DNA from 4 places in the Streptomyces sp. NPDC046465 genome. Region 3 is predicted to be linked to each of the others. Evidence: riboswitches for the same ligand, from Rfam matches in the RefSeq annotation. Region 3 holds a riboswitch; each other region holds the start of a gene.

Region 1 (4,745 bases), on a different contig from region 3:
GTGCAGGTCGTCGCCGTCGAGGAGGGCGCGGCCTCCGGTGGGGCGCAGCGTGCCGTACACGCAGCGCAGCAGCGTCGTCTTGCCGCTGCCGTTGGGGCCGACGACGCCGACGGTCTCGCCGGGGGCGGCGGTGAGGTCGACGGCGTCGACGAGGAGGCGTCCTGCCACCTCGTACGAGAGTGCTTCGGTGCGCAGTGCGCCGGCGGGCCGGGTCGGGTGGGTCATACCGGTACTCCTTCGGTGCGCCGCCGCAGCAGCCACAGGAAGAACGGGCCGCCGGTGAGCGCGGTGAGCACGCCCACGGGGATGTCCTGCGGCGCGGCGACGGTGCGCGCGGCGAGGTCGGCGACGACCAGGAAGACCGCGCCCATCAGCGCGACGACCGGCAGCAGCGCGCGGTGGGCGGCGCCGACCAGCATGCGGGCGGCGTGCGGCACCATCAGGCCGACGAAGCCGATGGCCCCGCTGTAGGCGACCAGGACGCCGGTGAGGAGTGAGGCGAGCACGAAGACGCCGACGCGGAAGCGGGCGGCGTCCAGGCCGAGGACGGTGGCGCCCTCCTCCCCCGCGAGGAGCAGGTCGAGGGGGCGGGCCATGACCATCAGGAGGGCCGTACCGAGGACCAGCGTGACGCAGGGCAGGGCGAGCATGTCCCAGCGGGCGCTGCCGAGGCCGCCGAGCGTCCAGTACAGGACCTCCTTGAGGTGGTCCGCGCTGTCGGCGGTGACCAGGATGAGGCTGGTCAGCGCGGACAGGATGTACGAGACGGCGACGCCCGCGAGGATCAGGCGGCCGGTGGCGAAGCCGCCGCCACCGCTTCTGGCCAGGGCGTAGACGAGGACCAGCGAGACCAGGGCGCCCGCGAAGGAGGCGGCCGGGATCGTGAGGGTGGTCGACAGGGCGCTGCCCAGGCCGAAGACGCTCCCGAGCACGATGGCGCAGACCGCGCCGACGGAGGCGCCCGAGGAGACGCCGAGCAGGAACGGGTCGGCGAGGGGGTTGCGGACGAGGGCCTGGAGGACGGTGCCGATGACTGCCAGTCCGGCGCCTACGGCTGCGCCGAGCAGGACCCTGGGGAGTCTTACGTCAAGGACGATGGTTCGGAACGGGGAGGGTTCCGCTCTTCCCGTGAGGATCTCTATGACCTGGCTCGGGGGGATGCGGACGGAGCCTAGGGCCAGCCCGGCGAGTGTCGCTCCCGCTAGGGCGGCTGTGAGGACTGCCAGCGTGAGGAGTCGGCGCCCCCGTGCGTCCCGTCTATCGCCCTGCGGGCTCGTCCTCAAACGCCGGACGGGCTGAAAGGACCTCACAGCTGTGCCGCCAGTTTCCTCACCGCCTCCGGTGCTCGTACGCCGGTTACCACGTCCGAGAGCGGCAGGACCGCGAAGCTCTTGTTCTTGATGGCGGGGACGTCCTGGAGGGCCGGGTCGTCCAGGAGGCGCTTCTTTTTCTGGGCGAGGGTGGTGGCGCCGTAGTCGAGGATGAGGATGGTCTCGGGCTTGCGCTCGACGACCTTTTCCCAGGACGCGTCGCTGAAGGACTTGTTCACGTCGGCGAAGACGTTGTGGCCGCCCGCCCGTTCGATGATGTCGTTGTTGATGCCGCGGCCGCCCGCAGTGAACGCGGTCTTGTCGCCGCTGTCGTAGACGAAGACGGAGCGGGTCTTCTTGCCCTTGGACTTGGCGGCGGTGGCGGCCAGTTCGCGGCGGGCGCCGCTGACCCACTTGTCGGCGCGGGCCCGCACGCCGAACGTGGCGCCGACCTCGCGGACCTCGCGGTAGACGTCGTCCATGGAGACGGGGTGCTGTGCGCAGCCCTCGACGTTGAGGCGGCTTTCGATGCCGGACTTGGCGAGGGCGGAGCGGCTGCGGCCGTCCCCGGCGAGGAAGGCGCTCGCGTAGCCGCCGTACACGTAGTCGGGGTCGGCGGCGAGCACTTTCTCGTAGGAGGGGTACTCCTTGGCGAGCACCGGGATCGACTCGTACGCCTTCTCGTACTCGGGCAGGACCTTGTCGTCGAGGTAGGCGGTCCCGGCGATGTGCTCCTTGAGGCCGAGGGCCAGCATCACTTCGGTGGCGTGCTGGTTCATGGTGACGGCGCGCTTCGGGGGTGCGTCGTACGTCGTCTTCACGCCGCAGTTGGTGACGGTGTACGGGAATCCGGCGGTCTTGGCGGCGGGCTTCGTGTCACCGTCCGAACCGGAGGAGGAGCACGCGGCGAGCGGGACGAGCAGGGCGGTCGCGGCGAGCGCGCGTATGCCGGTGTGACGGCGGGACATGATGAAACTGCCTCCTCCAGGGGATTTCCGCGTCCCCTGCGTTGCGTGGAGCAAGGCGGCAGGTCAGTTCCTGACTCCCCCGCCCCCGGCCGGTGCTTGCCGGGAGGGGACGGGGTCACAGTGGCGGGACCGTGCCGGTTTCGCACCGGCTTCCTGGTTCCTGCCGCCTCAAGGTCGAAGGTCAGTATGCCTCGACGACCTGCACCTCTTCCTCGGTGACCGTGCCGTCCACGATCCGATAGGAGCGGAACTGGAAGGGGCCCGCGTCGTCGGTGTCCGCCGTGGAGACCAGGACGTAGTGTGCGCCGGGCTCGTTGGCGTAGGTGATGTCGGTGCGCGAGGGGTAGGCCTCGGTCGCGGTGTGCGAGTGGTAGACGATCACCGGTTCCTCGTCGCGGTCGTCCATCTCGCGGTAGAGCTTGAGGAGGTCGCCCGAGTCGAACTCGTAGAACGTGGGCGAGCGGGCCGCGTTCAGCATCGGGATGAAGCGCTCGGGGCGGCCGGTGCCCGCCGGGCCCGCGACCACACCGCAGGCCTCGTCGGGGTGGTCCTGGCGCGCGTGCGCGACGATCTGGTCGTGGAGGGCCTGGGTGAGGGTCAGCATGGGAGTCAGGATAAGCAGAGGGCCCGCACCGTACCGAAGTGTGGTACGGGCGGGCCCGAATGCTGGACACGGCGCAGGGAAGAGCCGGTGTCCGAAGGCAGAACAGAGCCGGTGTCAGTCCTTCTCGACCGGAGTGCTGTCGGAGGTGACGGAGCCGTCGACAGCGGTCTTGCGCTTGGTGAACGCCGCGGCCTGCGGGTTGCGGCTCTTGAGGATCAGGTAGGAGATCGTGAGGATCGCGGCCCAGACCGGAGCGGCGTACAGCGAGATCCGCGCGTCCTTGTCGACGCCCATCATCACGATGACCATGCCGATGAAGAGCAGGGCGAACCAGCTGGTGTACGGGGCTCCCGGCGCCCGGAAGGTGGACTGCGGCAGCTCGCCGCGGTCGGCCTTGCGGCGGTAGCGGATCTGGCAGCACAGGATCATGATCCAGGCCCACATGCCGGAGATGGTCGCGAAGGAGACGACGTAGTTGAACGCCTCGCCCGGCCACTGGTAGTTGATCCAGACGCCGACCAGCATGAACGCGGCCGAGACGGTGGTGCCGGTCAGGGGCAGGCCGTTCTTCGTGAGCTTGGTGAAGAACTTCGGGCCCTGGCCGTTGAGCGCCAGGTCACGCAGCATGCGGCCGGTGGAGTACATACCGGAGTTGCAGGAGGAGAGTGCGGCGGTGAGGACCACGAAGTTCACGATGGCGGCGCCGACGCCGAGACCCATCTCCTCGAAGGCCTTCACGAACGGCGAGACACCCGGCTTGAACGAGGTCCACGGGACGACCGACAGGATCATGATGAGCGCGCCGACGTAGAAGACGGCGATGCGCCACGGCACGGTGTTGATGGCCTTGGGCAGGACGGTCTTCGGGTCCTTGGACTCGCCCGCGGTGACGCCGACGAGCTCGACGGCGAGGAAGGCGAACATCACGATCTGCAGGGTCATCAGCGTGGAGCCGATGCCGTTGGGGAAGAACCCGCCCTCGTCCCACAGGTGGGTCATGGACGCGGTGTCACCGGCGTCGGAGAAGCCGATGGTGAGGATGCCGACGCAGATCAGGATCATGCCGATGATGGCGGTGACCTTGACCATCGAGAACCAGAACTCCAGCTCACCGAAGAGCTTCACGGAGATGAGGTTCGCGCCGTACAGGATGACCGTGAAGACCAGCGCGTAGGCCCATTGTGGGAATGAGTCGTGTGTCCAGTACTGCATGTACTGGGCGGCCGCGGTCACTTCCGTGATGCCGGTGACGACCCAGAAGAGCCAGTACGTCCAGCCGGTCACGAACCCGAAGAAGGGGCCCATGAACTCGCGTGCGTACTCCGAGAAGGAGCCGGACACGGGCCGGTACATGAGGAGCTCGCCGAGCGCCCGCATGATGAAGAAGATGACGAGGCCCGCGATGGCGTACGCCAGGATGAGGCTGGGACCGGCCTTGTGAATGGCCTTGCCCGCGCCGAGGAACAGGCCGGTGCCGATGGCACCGCCGATCGCGATCATCTGGATCTGCCGGGCCCCGAGCCCGCGCTGGTACCCCTCGCCCTCGCCGGACGAGCCCTGGACGACCCCATTGCCGCCGTGCTCGCCGTGGTGCTCTTCGACCTGCACTGAGGTCATGGTGACGCCTTTCTCCATGCTGATCCGCGCCCGCACATCTGCGTTGTGGCTGCGGACCAGGTCCTGATCCCCCCGGATATGGATGGAGTGCTACCGGCGGTCTGCCGGCTGAAGCGCCCTCGGCGACATGGGTGGCGTCACCGAGCGGTCGTGAAGATTTATCACGGTGGCAACAGTGAGGGAATGAGCCACCTGTGGTGCAGACCACAGGAAGAAGCGGACAAAGCGCCCTTGACACCGCAAAAG
Region 2 (4,745 bases), on a different contig from region 3:
ACGAGCAAGGGGGCTGCGGTGCGTGCCGTGCCGTCAAGGCGTGGCGAGCTCCTCGCGGACCGTCCTGGCCGCCGCGACCAGGTTCTCCAGGGACGAACGCGTCTCGGGCCAGCCGCGCGTCTTCAAGCCGCAGTCCGGATTGACCCACAGCCGTTCGGCGGGGATGGCCTCGAGCCCCGTACGCAACAGGGCCGCGGCCTCGTCGGCGCTCGGCACCCGCGGGGAGTGGATGTCGTACACGCCGGGACCCGCCTCCCGCGGATAGCCGTGGGCGGCGAGTTCGCGGGCGACCTGCATGTGTGAGCGGGCCGCCTCCAGGCTGATGACGTCGGCGTCGAGGTCGTCGATGGCCTGGACGATGTCACCGAACTCGGCATAGCACATGTGCGTATGGATCTGCGTGTCCGGACGCACCCCGCTCGTGGTGAGGCGGAAGGACTCGGTGGCCCAGGCCAGGTAGGCGGGGTGGTCGGCGGCGCGCAGCGGCAGCGTCTCGCGCAGGGCGGGCTCGTCGACCTGGATGACCGACGTCCCGGCCGTCTCCAGGTCGACGACCTCGTCGCGCAGGGCGAGGGCGACCTGGCGGGCGGTGTCGCCGAGGGGCTGGTCGTCGCGTACGAAGGACCAGGCCAGCATGGTGACGGGGCCGGTGAGCATGCCCTTGACGGGGCGGCCGGTGAGGGACTGGGCATACGTCGTCCAGCGCACCGTCATCGGCTCCGGCCGCGAGATGTCACCCGCGAGGATCGGCGGGCGCACATAGCGGGTGCCGTACGACTGGACCCAGCCGTGCTGGGTGGCGAGGTACCCGGTGAGCTGCTCGGCGAAGTACTGCACCATGTCGTTGCGCTCGGGCTCGCCGTGCACCAGGACGTCGATGCCCGCCTTCTCCTGGAAGGAGATCACTTCCTGGATCTCGGCCTTGATGCGCTCCTCGTACCCGTCGCCGTCGATCCGCCCGGCCCGCAGGTCGGCGCGGGCGGCCCGCAGTTCACCGGTCTGCGGGAAGGAGCCGATCGTCGTCGTGGGCAGCAGCGGGAGGCCGAGGCCGGTCCGCTGGGCCGACGCACGCTCGGGGTACGGCTGGGAGCGGCGGGCGTCGGCCTCCGTGACGGCCCCGGTGCGGGCGCGGACCTCCGGGTCGCGGGTGATGGGGGAGCCGGTCCGGGAGGCCAGATCGGCGCGGTTCGCGGCGAGTTGGGTGGAGATCGTGTCGGTGCCCTGCGCCAGGCCCCGGGCGAGGGTGACGATCTCGGTGGTCTTCTGGCGGGCGAAGGCCAGCCAGCGCAGGATCTGCGGCTCGATGTCCCGTTCGAGGGCCGCGTCGACGGGGACGTGGAGCAGGGAGCAGGAGGCGGCCACGTCGACCCGGTCGGCGAGACCGAGCAGCGTGCCGAGCGTGGTGAGGGACTTCTCCAGGTCGTTGACCCAGATGTTGCGTCCGTTGACGACACCCGCGACAAGGCGCTTGCCGGGCAGCCCGCCGACGGCCGCGAGCGCGTCGAGGTTGGCGGCGGCCGCGTCGGTGAAGTCGAGGGCGAGACCGTCGACCGGGGCCTTGGCGAGCACCGGAAGGGCGTCGCCGAGCCGGTCGAAGTACGAGGCGACGAGGAGCTTCGGCCGGTCGGGGAGGGCGCCGAGGTCACGGTAGGCGCGCTCGGCCGCGTTGAGCTCGGCGGGCGTGCGGTCCTGGACGAGCGCGGGCTCGTCGAGCTGGACCCATTCGGCGCCCGCCGCGCGCAGGTCGGCGAGGACCTCGGCGTAAACCGGCAGGAGACGGTCGAGGAGGGTCAGCGGGTCGAAGTCGGCGGCCACTCCGGGCGCGGGCTTGGCCAGCAGGAGGTACGTGACCGGGCCGACGAGGACGGGCCGCGCCGTCAGACCCAGAGCCCGTGCCTCCTTGAACTCCTCGACCTGCTTCCTCGAGTCGGCCCGGAACACCGTTCCGGGGGCCAACTCGGGCACCAGATAGTGGTAGTTGGTGTCGAACCACTTCGTCATTTCCAGCGGCGCCACATCCTGGGTGCCGCGCGCCATCGCGAAGTAGCCGTCGAGCGCGTCCGCGTCGACCGCGGAACGGTGCCGCTCGGGGAGGGCACCGACCATGACGCTGGTGTCGAGGACGTGGTCGTAGTACGAGAAGTCGCCGGTCGGGACTTCACCGATGCCTGCGTCGGTGAGTTCCCGCCAGTTCGAGCGGCGGAGCTCGGCGGCGGTGTCCCGAAGGGCGTCCGCGCTGACGCGGCCCTTCCAGTAACCCTCGATCGCCTTCTTGAGCTCCCGGTCGGGGCCCTGGCGGGGGTAGCCGTACACGGTGGCCCGTGCTGCCGCGGCTGCGGGCTTGGTGGTCACGGAGATCTCCTTCGCGAGACGAATCCCTGAGATCCCGGAGACGGGACGAGAGCGCGAAGGGTGGCAGCACCGGGCGGGTCCGGATCGCGTGGTCGGCGCGGTCGCCCGTCTGGTGTGTACGCCGACCCGCCCTCGAGGTCACCGAGATATCCGCGCACGAATGGTTCGCGCACGGACAGCGGGCAGGTCTTCGGACTCGCGGGCCCGTCCACCGCCTTCGTGAAGAAGGCGGGCGGACACCTACTGGCCGTCGCTTCCCAGAACCGGACTCCGGTCCCAGTGCGTGTGACGGCGGTCGTTCCCGCTCACCGCTGCGGGGCAGTCCCGGATTCACACCGGGTTCCCTCTTGCGACGCTCCCGCCTGGCGGACGGGGCGAACCAGCTGTACCGATCACCATACGGGGCCACCCGCCGGTGGACCGCGTCGCGTTGAGCATTCAAATGGTGAGGTGGAACACGTGATGTTCGTGCTTCGCCGACGTGGAGAGCGGGAAAAGGCACGGTCCGGCGTGTCCTGAGTCTTGTCCTGCGCGCGCGCCTGCCCGGGGTCCCCGAAAGGGTCGGCCGACGCGCTCCCGGGCCGGGGTGGCCGTACCGTTGCTGCCATGTGCTGGAGCGAGACGGCCGACCTCGTCGCGGGCGCGGGCATCACGGCCGTGGGGGTCGCCTCCGTGACCCTGGCGGCCCGGCGCCCCCGTGACCTGCCACTGGCCGCGCTGCCGCTCCTCCTGGGCATCCACCAGATCATCGAGGCCGCCGTCTGGCACCACGACGGCGGCACCGGGCCCGCCACCGTCGCCTGGGCCGTCATCGCGCTTCCGCTCCTTCCCCTGTGGGTACCGGCGGCCGTGCTGTGCTCCGCGCCGCCGAGCGCCCGTCGCCGTCTGCTCGTCCCGCTGGCGGCGGGCATCGCGACGGCGGCGACGCTCGCCTGCGTACTGGCGACGCGCACCGTGACGGCCGAGATCCGAGGGCACACCGTCGGATACTCCCTGGGACTGCCGCAGGCGCAGCTGATCATCGTCGGCTACCTCCTCGCCACCATCGGCTCCCTGCTCCTGTCCGGCGACCGCGGCCTGGTCCTCTTCGGCGTCCTGGTGGCGGTCGGGGCCGCGGTGACCGTCGTGCTGTGGCGACAGGAGTACATCTCGACGTGGTGTGCGTTCGCCGCGGTGTGCTCGGTGGTCCTGCTGCTCTGGGTCAGCAGGCGTCGCCCGGGGCCCGATACGTCCCAGGGGGAGGTTCGTTGACAGAGGGAGGTGAGGCAGTCGGGGAGCCTCAGAGAGCGCCTGCTGGCTCTCGGTTCCCCGCAAGCGCACGACGACCGGCCGCTTCCCGGTGAGGACGCGGCGGTACGGGCGTTCCGCGGGCGGCGTTCCCTTGCGGGGCTCGACGCGCCCCGGAGCCCTCGGCCCCGCCGGATCGCCCGAGCCGGGACCCGCAGCCGACGACCCCCCTGCCGACCCGTAGGTTCCCCCGGCGGACGGCGGCGCTCCGGCACCGCGGCGCGACGGCTACCTCTGACGCGCCGATCCGGAGGCCACTCCGGCGGCCGGTCGGCTACCCCCGGCACTCCTGTTCCCGGCGACCGGCCCCGCTGAGCAGATCGACGCGCTGCGCCGCTCCCTCCTTGAGGACGTAGAGGGTGCCGTTCCCGGGCGACCAGTCGCGGGGTACGAGGAAGATCCGGTCTCCGGAGACGTGGAACAGGCGCAGGCCCGCGTACTCGTACGCGTACTGGCTTCCCTTGTCGGTGACGCGCCGGAAGCAGCTGCCGCCGCCCCGGATCATCAAGTCCTTCTCGCTGAAGACGACGACGGCGGGGAAGTCGCTCCGGAGGGTCCGCTCGGTCAGTTCCGCGCGGCCGCGGCCCGCGATCGCCGCGTACGCCGACACGGCCCAGAACAGTGACAGGACGCAGAGGAACAGCGTGAGCCCCCATAGCCGCAGGTCCCGGCGTGTGCGGGTGCGGGGGTACGCGTTGAGCGCGAAGCCGCCGATCGCGGTGAGCGGGAGGAGCAGGTCGAACAGCCACGGGCTGAGCGGATACAGCGGCACGAGGACGACGGGCACGGCCCAGGCGAACCGGAGCACCCGCACGGCGCGGGCGAGCCGCTCCGCTTCGTCCGCCACCCGGCGGAGCAGCCCGAGCACGCCGAGCGCGATGCCCGCGGCCAGCCAGGCGGGGAGATAGAGAGCACCGACGCTGCGCAACAGATAGTCGCTGGTGGAGAAGTGGAACACGGTCTCGCGCAGCCCCAGCGCCTTGGTCTCGGCGTCGGTGCTCGCCCAGCCGAAGTAGAAGAGGACCGCGGTGAGAAGGGTGACGAGGGATCCGATGGCGCCGACGATCTCCACCCAGCCGACTCTGGGGTCGGAGGGCGGCGTAGGC
Region 3 (4,745 bases):
GACGGGTCGCCGGGGCCGAGGCCGACCCCGTACAGCTTCCCGTGGGTGGTCTCGGGTTTCACTGTCCCCTGGGTGGTCTCGGTGTTCACTCCGCCTCGCTCGCAATCGCGTTGATCGCCGCCGCGGCCATCGCGCTGCCGCCGCGACGCCCCCGTACGACCAGGTACTCCAGACCGGAGTGGTGTGCGGCCAGCGCGTCCTTGGACTCGGCGGCGCCCACGAAGCCGACCGGGATGCCGAGGACGGCGGCCGGGCGCGGCGCGCCCTCCTCGATCATCTCCAGGAGGCGGAAGAGCGCGGTGGGCGCGTTGCCGATGGCGACGACGGAGCCTTCGAGGCGGTCGCGCCACAGTTCGAGGGCGGCGGCGCTGCGGGTGGTGCCGAGCTGAGCCGCGAGGTCCGGTACGGACGGGTCGGCGAGCGTGCAGATCACGTCGTTGTCGGCGGGCAGCCGCTTGCGCGTGACGCCGCTCGCGACCATGTTCGCGTCGCAGAGGATCGGCGCGCCGTCGCGCAGCGCCTTGCGGGCGTCGGCGATCACCCGCGGGCTGAAGGCGAGATCCTTCACGAGGTCGACCATGCCGCAGGCGTGGATCATCCGGACCGCGACCTGGCTGACGTCGGCGGGCAGGCCGTGGAGGTCCGCCTCCGCGCGGATGGTGGCAAAGGACTCGCGGTAGATGGCCGCGCCGTCCTTCTCGTAGTCGAACACTGTGCTCTCGCTCATCTCGTGGCCGTGGTTGTCGTCTTGGTCGTACGTGCCCTGGTGACCTGCTCGGTCAGGGTGCCGCCGGTCACGGGCGCCCGCTCGTCGCCGGGGGTGCGCACCGTCACCTCGTACCGCCCGTCGCCGGTGGCGAGGACGTCGACCCAGTCGCCGCGCGGGTGCCCGCACCGCCGTTCGCAGCCGGACCAGTGGACGGGCAGCCCGCCGGGGCCCGGCACCACGTCCGCGCGCACGTCGGCGAGGGACTTGGCACAGCCGGGGCGGCCGGTGCAGGCGCCGACGCCCAGCCAGGGAGAGTCGGGGGTGGTGACGTATCCGGCGTCGGCCAGCACGGCAAGGCGTTCCCGGGCCGCGGCGGCGTCGGGGAAGCCGGGGAGCACGAAGCCGCGCCACGGGGTCACCCGCAGTTCGTCGGCGGGCAGCGGGAGCAGGGCTCGCCACTGGGCGGCGCTCACCCGGCCGAGGCGGGCGTTCACCGCGACCGCGTGCCCGTCGGCGCCGGGGACGGGCGGGGCGCTGCGGGCCGCCCCCCAGGTCTCGGCCCGCTCAGCCCGTCCTGCAACCTCGACCCGTCCTGCGAGCTCAGCCCGTCCTGCAACCTCAGCCCGCTCTGCAACCTCAGCCCGTCCTGCAAGCCCAGCCCGTCCTGCAAGCCCAGCCCGCTCTGCAAGCCCAGCCCGTCCTGTAACCTCAGCCCGCTCTGCAAGCCCAGCCCGCTCTGCCGCGACGTCCGCCCGCTCCAGCGCTCCGGCCAGGTCCACCGACTGCCCCGCAGGCAGCTCCGCGACCCGCCAGGCTCCGTTGCCCGCCGCGCGCACGGCGTCGAGGAAGGCGCCCGCGGCGGCGAGGGCGGCGCGCGGGGCGTCGGCGGCGGCGACCCGGAAGGCCGGGCCCCCGACCCGTACGACCGCCGTCCCGCCCGATTCTGCGATCAAGGTCACATCCGCGCCGATCCCGGCCAGGTCTCCGCGCCCGTCGTCCAGGGCGAAGAGGAAGCGGCCGGATAGCGCCGTCGTCCACTCCTGCGCGCAGAGGAGTCCGTCCAGCTCGCGGACCCACAACTGCACGTCGGCGTGGCCGAGTCCGTCGGTTCCCGCGAGCGGGGACGCGAGGACGTTCCGCACGCGCTCGTGCCGTTCGGAGGGCAGCAGGCCCGCGTCGGCGAGCAGCCGGGAGAGTTCGCCGCCGCACGCGTCGCCGAGGCCGCGCAGCTCGATGTTGCCGCGCGAGGTGATGCTGAGGTTCCCGTCGGCAAGACGCTCCGCCGCGGTGCCGAGCACGTCGGCCTGACGGGACGTCAGCAGCCCGCCGGGCAGCCGGAGTCGGGCGAGCCTGCCGTCGTCGGCGAGGTGCAGGCGAAGGGCGCCGGGGCAGGCGTCGCCCCGGTCACGTATGAGGGATTCGCCCTGGTCTGGGGAAGCGGCTCGGGTGGGCGGCATGGCGGCGAGCATACCCACGCGCATCCGGCCGGTCGCCTCCCGAGACGGGCCGTCCTGGCAGGTGGCCGCCCCATACGCGGCGGGCAGGACTTACTATGCAGGCGGCGGATTCCCACCGAGTCCGTCGACGCCAGCGACGGCGTGGGTCCACCAGGACCCGAGGGAGGAAGCCCGGTGCGAATCCGGCGCGGTCCCGCCACTGTGAACCCGGCCTCCGGGTGAGCCAGGAACTCCTGCCGTCCATACGACCACCCGGGGCGCGGACACCCCGAGGAAGGCCTGCGCCCGCATGCTTCTGCTGTTGTCGACCTCCGACACCGACCTGCTCAGCGCCCGCGCGGCGGGGGGCCCCGTCGACTACCGGTTCGCCAACCCCTCCCGCCTCGACCTCGACGGGCTGCCCGCCCTGCTCGACGGCGTCGACCTCGTCGTCGTACGCCTCCTCGGCGGTGTCCGTGCCTGGCAGGACGGCCTCGACCAGCTCACCGCCACCGGCCTCCCGGTCGTCGTACTCACCGGCGAACAGGCGCCCGACGCCCAGCTGATGGCCTCCTCGACCGTGCCGATCGGCATCGCCGCCGAGGCACACGCCTATCTCGCGCACGGCGGCCCCGCCAACCTGGAGCAGCTGGCCCGCTTCCTCTCCGACACCGTGCTGCTCACCGGCCACGGCTTCGAGCCGCCCGCGCCCGCCCCGTCCTGGGGCCCGCTTGAGCGCACCGCGCGCGACATCGACGGCCCGACCGTGGCGGTGCTCTACTACCGGGCCCACCACATGAGCGGCAACACCGCCTTCGTGGACGCGCTGTGCGGCGCGATCGAGGACGCCGGCGCCCGGCCCCTGCCGCTGTACGTGGCCTCGCTGCGCGCACCCGAGCCGGAGCTGATCGACGCGCTCCGCGCCGCCGACACCATCGTGACGACCGTGCTCGCGGCCGGTGGCACCAAGCCCGCCGAGGCCTCCGCGGGCGGCGACGACGAGTCGTGGGACGCGGGCGCGCTGACCTCCCTCGACGTGCCGATCCTGCAGGCCCTGTGCCTGACCGGATCGCGCTCGGCCTGGGAGGAGAACGACGAGGGCGTCTCGCCGCTCGACGCCGCGAGCCAGATCGCGGTGCCGGAGTTCGACGGGCGCCTCATCACGGTCCCCTTCTCCTTCAAGGAGATCGACGAGGACGGTCTGCCCGCCTACGTGGCCGACGCCGAGCGCGCGGCCCGCGTCGCCGGGATCGCCGTACGCCACGCGCGGCTCAGGCACATCCCGGCCGCCGACAAGCGCCTCGCCCTGGTCCTCTCCGCCTACCCGACGAAGCACTCCCGCATCGGCAACGCGGTCGGCCTCGACACCCCCGCCTCCGCCGTCGCGCTCCTGCGGCGGCTGCGCGCCGAGGGGTACGAGTTCGGCCCCGAGGCCGACCTCCCCGGTCTGGTCTCCGGTGACGGCGACGAGCTGATCCGCGCGCTCATCGACGCGGGCGGCCACGACCAGGAGTGGCTGACCGAGGAGCAGCTCGCCGCCAACCCGGTGCGCATCCCGGCCGCCGACTACAAGCGCTGGTACGCGACGCTCCCCGCGGAGCTGCGCGCGTCGGTCGAGGGGCACTGGGGCCCGCCGCCCGGCGAGATGTTCCTGGACAAGTCCCGCGTGGGCAACGGCGGCGACCCGGAGGGCGACATCGTCCTCGCCGCCCTGCGCCGCGAGAACCTCCTCATCCTCATCCAGCCGCCGCGCGGCTTCGGCGAGAACCCCATCGCGATCTACCACGACCCCGACCTGCCGCCGTCGCACCACTACCTGGCGGCGTACCGCTGGATCGCGGCGCCCGCGGCGGACGGCGGCTTCGGCGCCGACGCGATGATCCACCTCGGCAAGCACGGCAACCTGGAGTGGCTGCCCGGCAAGAACGCGGGCCTCTCCGCGGCCTGCGGCCCGGACGCCGCGCTCGGCGACCTGCCGCTGATCTACCCCTTCCTGGTCAACGACCCGGGCGAGGGCACCCAGGCCAAGCGCCGCGTGCACGCCACGCTCATCGACCACCTGGTGCCGCCGATGGCGCGCGCCGACTCCTACGGCGACATCGCGCGCCTGGAACAGCTCCTCGACGAGTACGCCCAGATCAGCTCCATGGACCCGGCGAAGCTGCCCGCGATCCGCGCGCAGATCTGGACGCTCATCCAGGCCGCGAAGCTCGACCACGACCTGGGCCTGCAGCACCGCCCGGACGACGACGGCTTCGACGACTTCCTGCTGCACGTCGACGGCTGGCTCTGCGAGATCAAGGACATGCAGATCCGCGACGGTCTGCACGTGCTGGGCAGCGCCCCGGCGGCGGGCGACCGCGTCAACCTCGTCCTGGCGATCCTGCGGGCCCGCCAGATCTGGGGCGGCACGACCGCGCTGCCGGGCCTGCGCGAGGCCCTCGGTCTCGACGAGTCGGCGGCGACGCGCGTCAGCGCCGACGAGGCCGAGGACAAGGCCCGCGCGCTGGTCCAAGCGATGGACGACGCGGACTGGGACCTCGCGGCGATCCCGCGCGACCAGGGTGAAGAGGTCGCCGCCGTCCTGGAGTTCGCGGCGC
Region 4 (4,745 bases), on a different contig from region 3:
GTCGTCGCCCTCTCGGGCCTCGCGATCGTCAACATCCCGATCCTCACCAAGATGGGTCTGGCCGCGGCCGGCACCGTCGTGATCGCCGTCCTCATCGCGCTCACCATGATCCCCGCGCTGCTCGGCTTCGCGGGCCGCAAGGTGCTGCGCCGCAAGGACCGCAAGAAGCCCGCGGGTTCGCTCATCGACCCGCACGCCAAGCCGAAGCTCGGCACCCGCTGGGCGCGGTTCGTGCTGCGCCACCCGCTCTCCGTGCTCGTGGTCGCCGTCCTCGGCCTCGGAGCCGTGGCCGTCCCGGCCGCCAGCCTGGAACTCGGCCTGCCCGACGAGGGCACGTCGGCGCCGGACACCACCCAGCGCAAGGCGTACGACATGCTGTCCGAGTCCTTCGGCGCCGGCTTCAACGGCCCGCTGATGGTCACCGTCAGCAAGGACTCCGGAGTGGCGGCCGCCGCCAAGACCGTCGGCGACTCGATCGGCAAGATCGACGGAGTCGCCGCCGTGACCCCGGCCCAGTCCAACAAGGCCGGCGACACCGCCATCATGAACGTCGTCCCGAAGACCGGGCCGAGCGACCACGAGACCGAGGAACTGGTCAAGTCGATCCGCTCGACCGCCGACGGCCTCGGGTCCGACACCGGTTCCGAGATCCTGGTCACCGGCCAGACCGCGATGACCATCGACTTCTCGCAGACCCTGGACGACGCCCTCCTGCCCTACCTCGGACTGGTCGTCGGCCTGGCGTTCCTGCTCCTGATGCTGGTCTTCCGCTCGATCCTGGTCCCGCTCAAGGCGGCGCTCGGCTTCCTGCTCTCGGTGGCCGCCGCGCTCGGCGCCGTCGTCGCGGTCTTCCAGTGGGGCTGGCTCGCGGACATCGTGGGCGTCGACCAGCCCGGTCCGATCATGAGCATGATGCCGATCTTCATGATCGGTGTGGTCTTCGGCCTGGCGATGGACTACGAGGTCTTCCTCGTGACCCGGATGCGCGAGGCGTACGTCCACGGGGCGCGCCCCGGCGAGTCGGTCGTGACCGGCTTCACCCACGGCGGACGGGTCGTGGCCGCGGCCGCGATCATCATGATCAGCGTCTTCTCCGGCTTCATCATGGAGAACGACGACATGATCAAGATGATGGGCTTCGGCCTGGCCATCGCCGTCCTCTTCGACGCCTTCGTCGTCCGCATGGCGATCGTGCCCGCGGTCCTCGCCCTGCTCGGCAAGTCCGCCTGGTGGCTGCCGCGCTGGCTGGACAAGCTCCTGCCCAACGTGGACGTGGAGGGCGAGAAGCTGCACAAGAACCTCGGTGACACCGGGGCACCCGACGCCGAGACGGACCGGGAGCTCGCCCCTGCGGGCAGGTGAGACACGACGGTCCGGCACGGGCGGGCCGGCCGGGGCACCCCTTCTCTGATGGGGAGTGCCTCGGCCGGCCCGCCCGGTCTCTTTTCCGGTTTTCCGGCCCGGTCGGATCCGGCACCCACCGGTCCCGACAGGGACGCGTCTCAGCCGTGGTCCGCGTAGACCATCCAGACCTGCCCCGGGGCGAAGGGCATCGGCTCGCCGTTGGCGCGGGTGAACGCGGTGCCCCCGGTGGCCGCGGCGCGATTCCAGCGCGTGGCATAGCTCTGGCCGTCGCGCAGCACCAGCGCCCGGCCGCTGCCGACCGTCTCGATGTACGGCGTCACCGCGCCGTTGACGTCCTTGAAGCGCGAAGGGCGCATGTTCACGTACTGGATCACGACGGTGGGAGCGCCGAGCCGGGTCCCCGCCGTACTGAGCGCCGGGGCACCGTCGAAGGAGGCGAGCCACCGGCGCTCCCGCGGCGACCAGTCGAAGGTGTGGCTGGCGCCGGAGTAGCGGACGGTCCGGCTCCCGGTGGGGGCGCCCCCCGCCGGAGCCGGGCCGAAGCGGAAGCCGATGTCGGTCGGACGGCCGGCCTGCGGCGCCGAACGCAGCAGCGCCCGCGGGTGTACGAAGAGGTCGTGCGGGGCGGTCCTGGCGCTGTCACGGAAGTAGGCGCGCGGGACGCGGTCGTGCGGGCGGGCGTACAGCGGGGCTTCCCTGAGCACCTTCTGCAGGGCGCTGCGCACCCCGGAGTAGGCCAGCACGGGCCGGCCGAACTGGCGGAGGAGTTCGGTGTCGGACTCACGCGCGCTGCGCACCGGGCCGACGGACTCCGGCACTCTGCTGGAGTACACGCCCATCAGACGGCTCATGCCGCCCTCGACCTTCTCCACGTAGACGATGTCCGCCTGGTCGAGACCGGTGTGCGGCCGTGCTGCCCGGGAGTTGTCGAACTTCACGGCGAGGACCGGCCCCTGGCTCGCGAGCTGCCCGGTGAAGGGCGAGGGGGTCCGGTGCGCGACACCGTCCCCGTGCGCCGGGGCGCTCGCGGACGAGGGGGCGCTCACGGCGAGCGTCGCCGTGGCGACCAGTGCGAGCACGCGTGTGCCGAGACGGGTGCGGCGGGTGGCCCGGACTGTCCTGGCTGCCATGGGGGCGTCTCCATTCGTGTCCATTCGCGGCGGAACCGGTGTTGCCTGAGGCAGCCGCAGGTTTACCGCCCCGGACCCCGGCCCCAATCGCCGCTGGGCCATCCACCACCGCCACATCACGCTTTCCGGGGACCTTCCGCGCGGCTCCGCCCCGAACGGCGCTCCGGCATGCGTGTCCACTCCTCCCCGGTGCGCCGTCGTCGGCCGGCCTTGGCCATGAACGCGCCACGCGGTACCGTCACTGCGATATCGACGACAGCTCGACGGAAGCCGGTGTGAGCCCGGCACGGTCGCGCCACTGTGTGCGAGCGGTACCCCTACCGCTCGTGAGTCAGACCCGTGGCTGTCGTCCTCCGCACCACCGAGACGGGACGCGAACTCCCGAAGGAGGCACCGCCATGGCGCACCATGTCGCTCAGCCGACCGCCGACGCACCTGCCGTACCGCTCAAGCTGCCGTTGAAGGTGATCGCCCCGTGGGCGGTCTTCTTCGGGATCCTGATGCTGATCCTGCTGTACTTCGTCGGCGCCGAACAGGGCGCCACCTCCGTGTTCAGCGGCGCGGAGGTCCATGAGTGGGTGCACGACGCCCGCCATCTGCTCGGCTTCCCCTGCCACTGACCAGGGGGAACCGAAGCCCGCTCATGAACTCGACAACCGTACGCAACCTGCTCGTTCGAGGCATGCTCGCCGGTCTTGGGGCCGGCGTGCTCGCCCTCGTCATCGCCTACTGGCTCGGTGAGCCGAACGTCGACGCCGCCATCGGCTTCGAAGAGGCGCACGCCGGCCACTCGCACGGCGACGAGGTCGAACTCGTCTCGCGGAGCCTGCAGTCCACGGCCGGCCTCGCCACCGGTGTCCTCGTCTACGGGGTCGCCTTCGGCGGAATCGCCGCGCTCGCCTACAGCTTCGCCCTCGGCCGCGTCGGCCGGTTCGGCCCGCGGGCGACGGCGCTGCTCCTTTCGGGCTGCGCGCTGCTCGCCGTCTACGTCGTGCCGTTCCTGAAGTACCCGGCCAACCCGCCCGCTGTCGGCAACCCCGACACCATCGGCAAGCGGACCTCCCTGTATCTGCTGATGATGGTGCTCAGCGTGCTCCTCGCGGTCGCCGCGACCCTGCTGGGCAAGCGGCTCGCGCCCCTGCTCGGTGCCTGGTACGCGACCGTCGCGGCCGTGCTCGGCTTCGCCGTGGCCATCGGACTGGCCTATGAGTTCCTGCCGGTGATCAACGACGTTCCCGAGCACTTCCCGGCCGCGCTGCTGTGGCGTTTCCGCCTCTCCGCCCTCGCCATGCAGGCGACTCTGTGGTGCGCCTTCGGCCTGATCTTCGGGGAGTTGGCGCAGCGCCTGCTGCTGCCGAAGCCCGCGGCGCCGACGTCCGGGAAGTCGGTCGCGGCGGATCGGTAGGACCGGGACACGGCACGGCGACGAATCGAGGAGCGGAGTGCCCGGACACCCCGAGCCGCGCCACATCACCCTCGGCGGACATGCGGCGGTCGCGCTGACCCCCGAGGAGTACGCGCAACTGATCGCGAGCCGTCGGCAGATCGGCGGGCAGAGCGCACGGGTGAGGGTGCTCGCCCAGCAGGCCAAGCGGACCGAGCGGCTCCTGCGCGACCTGGAGGAACTGGTCGGTGCCTGCCCGGCGGAAAGGTGCGCCGTCGGCGATCCGGCGGCCCCGCAGACCGCCTGCGTGCGGTGCACGGTGGCCGTGCTGCTGGCCCGCCACCGTGACCAGGGCCGCTGAACCGCGCGCGTCACGCGGCGCCGAGCGGCCCGCCGAGCCGGATGTTCCAGCGTCCGGAGCGTCCGCTGAGTTCGGTCGTCGACAACGGCAGCACGTCGAATCGCCAGAACGCGGACAGCGGAGCCCCCGTGGCGTGAACGGCGGCCGCCCGCACCACCTCGGGCTCCACGACGGCGACGACGCGTCCGGACGGAGTGTCCGTCCGGGGCGCATCCAGCCACCGGCCCACACGTGTGCACACGTCGGCCACGGACTGGCCGCCCGGGGCCGCCGTCTCCGGCTCGGTCAGCCAACGGGCCACCGCCTGCGCTTCCGTGGCACTCACCTCCGCCAGTGGCCTGCCGCGCCACCTGCCCGGGTCGAGGCCGGCCAGCGACGGCACTTCCAGGCCCGTTCCGAGGCCGAGTGCGTCCGCCGTCTGCGCGCAGCGCACACCGGGGGAGAGGAGGACCCGGCATCCCGTGGGCAGGGATCCGGCCGCCCGGCGGGTCTGCGCCGCGCCGGG

What was found. Region 3 has a riboswitch for cobalamin ahead of cobN (cobaltochelatase subunit CobN). Riboswitches for the same ligand answer to the same signal wherever they lie in the genome.
Region 1: another riboswitch for cobalamin. It lies ahead of ABZ953_RS17540 (ABC transporter substrate-binding protein); the one in region 3 lies ahead of cobN (cobaltochelatase subunit CobN).
Region 2: another riboswitch for cobalamin. It lies ahead of metE (5-methyltetrahydropteroyltriglutamate--homocysteine S-methyltransferase); the one in region 3 lies ahead of cobN (cobaltochelatase subunit CobN).
Region 4: another riboswitch for cobalamin. It lies ahead of ABZ953_RS28610 (CbtB-domain containing protein); the one in region 3 lies ahead of cobN (cobaltochelatase subunit CobN).

The regions. Positions count from the first base shown of each region.
Region 1 is NZ_JBEYZK010000010.1:171,213-175,957, reverse strand. It holds gene ABZ953_RS17550 (ABC transporter ATP-binding protein) at 1-225, opposite strand, end outside; gene ABZ953_RS17545 (iron ABC transporter permease) at 222-1,226, opposite strand; gene ABZ953_RS17540 (ABC transporter substrate-binding protein) at 1,307-2,278, opposite strand; cobalamin riboswitch at 2,322-2,496, opposite strand; gene ABZ953_RS17535 (M67 family metallopeptidase) at 2,460-2,882, opposite strand; gene ABZ953_RS17530 (amino acid permease) at 2,997-4,499, opposite strand.
Region 2 is NZ_JBEYZK010000005.1:170,629-175,373, forward strand. It holds gene metE (5-methyltetrahydropteroyltriglutamate--homocysteine S-methyltransferase) at 34-2,352, opposite strand; cobalamin riboswitch at 2,516-2,751, opposite strand; gene ABZ953_RS10015 (DUF6629 family protein) at 2,959-3,603, shown strand; gene ABZ953_RS10020 (hypothetical protein) at 3,914-4,711, opposite strand.
Region 3 is NZ_JBEYZK010000027.1:10,959-15,703, forward strand. It holds gene ABZ953_RS32740 (precorrin-2 C(20)-methyltransferase) at 1-62, opposite strand, end outside; gene ABZ953_RS32745 (precorrin-8X methylmutase) at 86-712, opposite strand; gene ABZ953_RS32750 (cobalamin biosynthesis protein CobG) at 724-2,166, opposite strand; cobalamin riboswitch at 2,287-2,422, shown strand; gene cobN (cobaltochelatase subunit CobN) at 2,456-4,745, shown strand, end outside.
Region 4 is NZ_JBEYZK010000020.1:13,523-18,267, reverse strand. It holds gene ABZ953_RS28620 (MMPL family transporter) at 1-1,362, shown strand, start outside; gene ABZ953_RS28615 (DUF3048 domain-containing protein) at 1,503-2,495, opposite strand; cobalamin riboswitch at 2,715-2,857, shown strand; gene ABZ953_RS28610 (CbtB-domain containing protein) at 2,894-3,115, shown strand; gene ABZ953_RS28605 (CbtA family protein) at 3,139-3,900, shown strand; gene ABZ953_RS28600 (hypothetical protein) at 3,938-4,240, shown strand; gene ABZ953_RS28595 (histidine phosphatase family protein) at 4,251-4,745, opposite strand, start outside.